Regions from separate parts of the Frateuria sp. YIM B11624 genome, predicted to be linked through region 2. Evidence: predicted binding sites of a transcription regulator. Region 2 holds the regulator's gene; the other holds the start of a gene.

The links. Region 2 encodes FliA, which starts transcription of late flagellar genes. Its sites were predicted from a motif close to TAAAGTTTNNCNNNCNNNGGCCGATAA; they were not measured.
Region 1: a site for FliA is predicted at 804-830, ahead of motA (flagellar motor stator protein MotA). Genes of this name have one in related genera too.

The regions. Positions count from the first base shown of each region.
Region 1 is NZ_JBCNYA010000049.1:9,704-11,901, reverse strand. Features, by position in the region: gene secF (protein translocase subunit SecF) at 1-700, shown strand, start outside; gene motA (flagellar motor stator protein MotA) at 871-1,740, shown strand; gene motB (flagellar motor protein MotB) at 1,737-2,198, shown strand, end outside.
Region 2 is NZ_JBCNYA010000014.1:77,158-79,355, forward strand. Features, by position in the region: gene AAIL17_RS09205 (protein phosphatase CheZ) at 1-476, opposite strand, end outside; gene AAIL17_RS09210 (chemotaxis response regulator CheY) at 473-880, opposite strand; gene AAIL17_RS09215 (RNA polymerase sigma factor FliA) at 983-1,753, opposite strand; gene AAIL17_RS09220 (P-loop NTPase) at 1,755-2,198, opposite strand, start outside.

The DNA of each region.
Region 1 (2,198 bases), on a different contig from region 2:
GCCCAAGGCCGACGGCAAGGACGGGGCGGCCGCCCCGGGCGAGGGCGCCTCGTCGCGCGCCGACAAGGTCGCCGCCAGCGTGATGGCCGCGCTCAAGAAGGAGCGCCCGGACGCGGTGGAGAGCAGCCACAGCTTCGTCAGCCCCCAGGTGGGCGACGAGCTCAAGAGCGACGGCTCGATCGCGGCGATCTTCGTGATCATCGGCATCGGCGTGTACCTGTGGATCCGCTTCGAGCGCCGCTTCGCGATCGCCGCGCTGCTCACCGAGGTGCACGACACCCTGGTGACGCTGGGCGTGATCTCGCTGGTGCAGCGCGAGTTCGACCTGACCGTGCTGGCTTCGGTGCTGGCGGTGATCGGCTACTCGATCAACGACAAGGTGGTGGTGTTCGACCGTATCCGCGAGCTGTTCCGGTTGGCGCGCAAGGCCGATCCGGAGGAGATCCTCAACCGCTCGATCAACACTACGCTGTCGCGAACCATCATCACCTCGCTGTTCACCGGCATCACCATGGCCGCGCTGTTCTTCATCGGTGGCCCGCAGGTGCACGGTTTCGCGATCACCATGCTGATCGGCATCGTGGTCGGTACGCTGTCCTCGATCTTCGTGGCCAGCCCGATCCTGCTGTGGCTGGGCGTGTCCAAGAAGGACCTGATGCCGCAGACCAAGGACAACCCGGAACTGGCACGGCGGCCCTGAGCGCCGCCCAGGCTTTCCGCCAGGAGCCCGGCCCAGCGCCGGGCTTCTTTTTTGGGGCCGCGCAACGGTGAACGGGAACTCGTTTCCGGCCGAACCGGACCGTTCAATTTTTCCTCCGCCCGACCGATAACCCGGAGTGCTTGCTAGGCGTCGCGCGCCCGGAGTTTGAAATGCTGGTTCTGGTTGGAACGTTGGTCGTGCTCGGCTGCGTGCTCGGCGGCTATGTGATGTCGCATGGGCAGCTGATGGCGCTGTGGCAGCCCTACGAACTGCTGATCATCTTCGGTGGTGCGATCGGCGCGTTCCTGGCCGCCAATCCCGGCAAGATCGTCAAGGGGGCGCTGCGCGACGTGGCCGGCCTGATGAAGGGTCCGAAGTACCGCAAGCAGGACTACGTGGACCTGCTCGCGCTGCTGTACGACATCTTCGGCGTGATGCGCAAGGAAGGCGTGCTCGGCATGGAGCCGCACATCGAGGACCCGCAATCGAGCTCGGTGTTCTCCGCCTACCCGCGGCTGCTGGGCGAACACCACCTGGTCGAGTTCATCACCGACTGCCTGCGCCTGATCGTCGGCGGCAGCATGGAGGCGCACGAACTGGAGGCGCTGCTCGATGCCGAAGTGGAAAACCATCACGCCGAGGCCGAGGCGCCCGCACAGGCGGTGGCGAAGATGGCCGACGGCCTGCCCGGCTTCGGCATCGTCGCGGCGGTGCTCGGCATCGTCACCACCATGTCCAACCTGGGCGGCGACACCTCGCGCATCGGCGCGCACATCGCCGGCGCGCTGGTCGGCACCTTCCTGGGCATCCTGCTCTGCTACGGCTTCGTCGGACCGCTCGCCGCGGCGATGGAAAGCCGCGTGCGCGAGGACGGCAAGGCCTTCGAGTGCGTCAAGGTGGCGCTGCTGGGCAACCTGCGCGGCTACAACCCGAAGGTGTCCGTGGAGTTCGCGCGCAAGGTGCTGTCGGCACAGTCGCGCCCGAACTTCCAGGACCTGGAGGATCACCTCAAGGGCGCCCGCGCCGGGGCCGGCGCATGAGCGAGGACGGCGGCCCGCCGATCATCATCAAGCGGGTCAGGAAGAAGACGCACGGCTACCACGGCGGCGCCTGGAAGGTGGCCTATGCCGACTTCGTCACCGCGATGATGGCGTTCTTCCTGGTCATGTGGATCCTCGGAGCCGGCACGCGCGAGCAGAAGGCGGCGATCTCCGAGTATTTCCGCAACCCGAGCATGACCCCCGGCAACGCCACGGTCGCCCCGCCGGGCCAGATGGGTCCGGGTGGCGCCAGCGACGCAGCGGTGCAGCTCGGCGGCGCGATGGATCTTTCCCACGGCCCCGGCAAGGACCGCCACAATGGCCCGCCGGGCGCTGCCTCGAAAGAGGAAATCGACAAGCAGGCACGCGCGCAGGAGAAGGCGCGCCTGCAGGAGCTGATGCAGCAATTGCACGCGGCGATCCAGAACAGCCAGGCGCTGGCGCCGTTCAAGGACCAG
Region 2 (2,198 bases):
CCGGACAGGTCCTGCCAGGACTGCGCCATCACCATGTCGTTGAGGCCTTCGCGGCAGTTGGCGGCGAAGGCGACGGCCTGGTTGGCCAACACGGCCGACGGATCGCCGGGCTTGGCCCAAGCCACGACCTGCTCGGCGTTCTGCGCCAGCGCGTCGGCCTCGGGGCTCATGCGCTCGGCGAAATCGATGCTGCGGTGGGCGGCCTGCGCGCTCATCTCGAGCACGTCGTTCAAGTGCTTGCGCACGTCGGCCACGCGGCCGGGCACGCCTTCCTGCGCCAGGTCGTGGCCGAGCCGGCTGACCGCACCGTGCAGGTCGCGCGCGAGCAGGCCCAGCGCGCGGAACAGGTGCTGCTCGCGCTGGCGCACCAGCGCGTCCAGCGCCTGCTCGAAGGCGGCGCCGTCGGTGCTGCTGAGCAGGTCCTTCAGTTCCGGCGGCATCGAGCCGCTGTCGAGGGTGGAGAGCACGGCACTCATGCGCTGGCTCCCGCGGCGGCGATCCGTTCGAAGATCTTGGTGAGCTTTTCCTTCAGCGTGACCGCGTTGAACGGCTTGACGATGTAGCCGTTCACGCCGGCCTGCGCCGCGGCGATGATCTGGTCGCGGTTGTTCTCGGCGGTGACCATCAGCACCGGCATTCCCTTGAGCGAGGGCTCGGCGCGGATCGCGCGCAAGAGGTCGATGCCGGTCATGTTGGGCATGTTCCAGTCGGTGACCACCAGGTCGAACGGCTGGCTCTTCAGCATGGTCAGCGCGTTGTTGCCGTCGTCGGCCTCCTGGATCAGCGGATTGCTGAAACCCAGCTCCACCAGCAGGTTCCTGACGATGCGCCGCATGGTGGAGAAGTCGTCCACCACGAGGATCTTCATGTTCTTGTCCAACGCTTTTCTCCGCTTGTCTGCGAAACGCCGCCGCAGCGATCCGCTTCGTTCCCTTCTGGCGCCCTTCCCGCGAAAGCGGGAACGGCGTCCGGTCATTCGTGGCTACTGCCGCCGTGGCGCCTTCTTCTTTTTCGGTTCCGCCTCGCCGTCGCGCCAGTCGCCCAGGCGCGCGCGCAGGCGCACGATCGCCTGGCCGTGGATCTGGCACACCCGCGACTCGGTCACGCCGAGCACGGCGCCGATTTCCTTCAAATTCAATTCCTGCTCGTAGTACAGCGACATCACCAGTTGCTCGCGCTCGGGCAGGCTGGAGATGCCGTCGATCAATGCCTGGCGCAGGCCGTCCTGCTCGATGCTCTCCGACGGCCCCAGGCTGCCCTGGTCGGCCACGTCGAAGGCGGGCGAGCCGTCGCCGTCGTCCGGCGCAGTCAGGCTCAGCAGGCGCGCACTGGCGGCGTCGGCGAGCACCTGGTGGTACTCCTCCGGGCTGACCCCCAGCCGCTTGATCACCTCGGCGTCCTCGGCGTCGGCGCCCGTCTCGATCTCGATCTGGCGCACCACCTCGGCCACTTCGCGCACCTTCCGGTGCACCGAGCGCGGGGTCCAGTCGGTCTTGCGCAGCTCGTCCAGCATGGCGCCGCGGATGCGGATGCCGGCATAGGTCTCGAAGCTGGCGGCGCGATCGGTGGCGTAGTGCCGCGCGGCCTCCAGCAGGCCGATCATGCCGGACTGGATCAGGTCGCCCACGTCCACGCTCGGCGGCAGGCGGCCCATCAGGTGATAGGCAATACGACGCACCAGTGGCGCGTGCTGGCGCACCAACTCATCTGCACTCTGTTTCTGCAGTTGGAGATATTCCGATGCCACGCTCATGTCACCACCCCGACGCCGTCACGGCCTGGCCGCCGAAAAACGCGATGCGATCCAGGCCCGCGCGCGCGGGTTCTTCCCAGTTATCGACCGCACCGGCCAATTGCTTGAATGCCTGCGACGAACGCGCCGCCGGCCATAGGTCCACCACCGCGTTCTGGCGGCGGATCGCCTGCCGCAGGCGCTCGTCCTGCGGCACGAATCCGGAGAAATCCAGCACCACGTCCAGGAAGCGGTCGCAGACCTTGGCCAGCTTCTGGTGCAGCGCGCGGGCCTCGCCGGCGTTGCGCACCAGGTTGGCCACGAAACGGAAGCGGCGCACGCCGAAGTCGCGCGAGAGCACCTTGACCAGCGCGTACGCATCGGTAAGCGAGGCTGGCTCGTCGCAGACCACCACCACCACGTCGTCGGCAGCCGCCGCGAACATGGCGACGTTGTCGGACAGGCC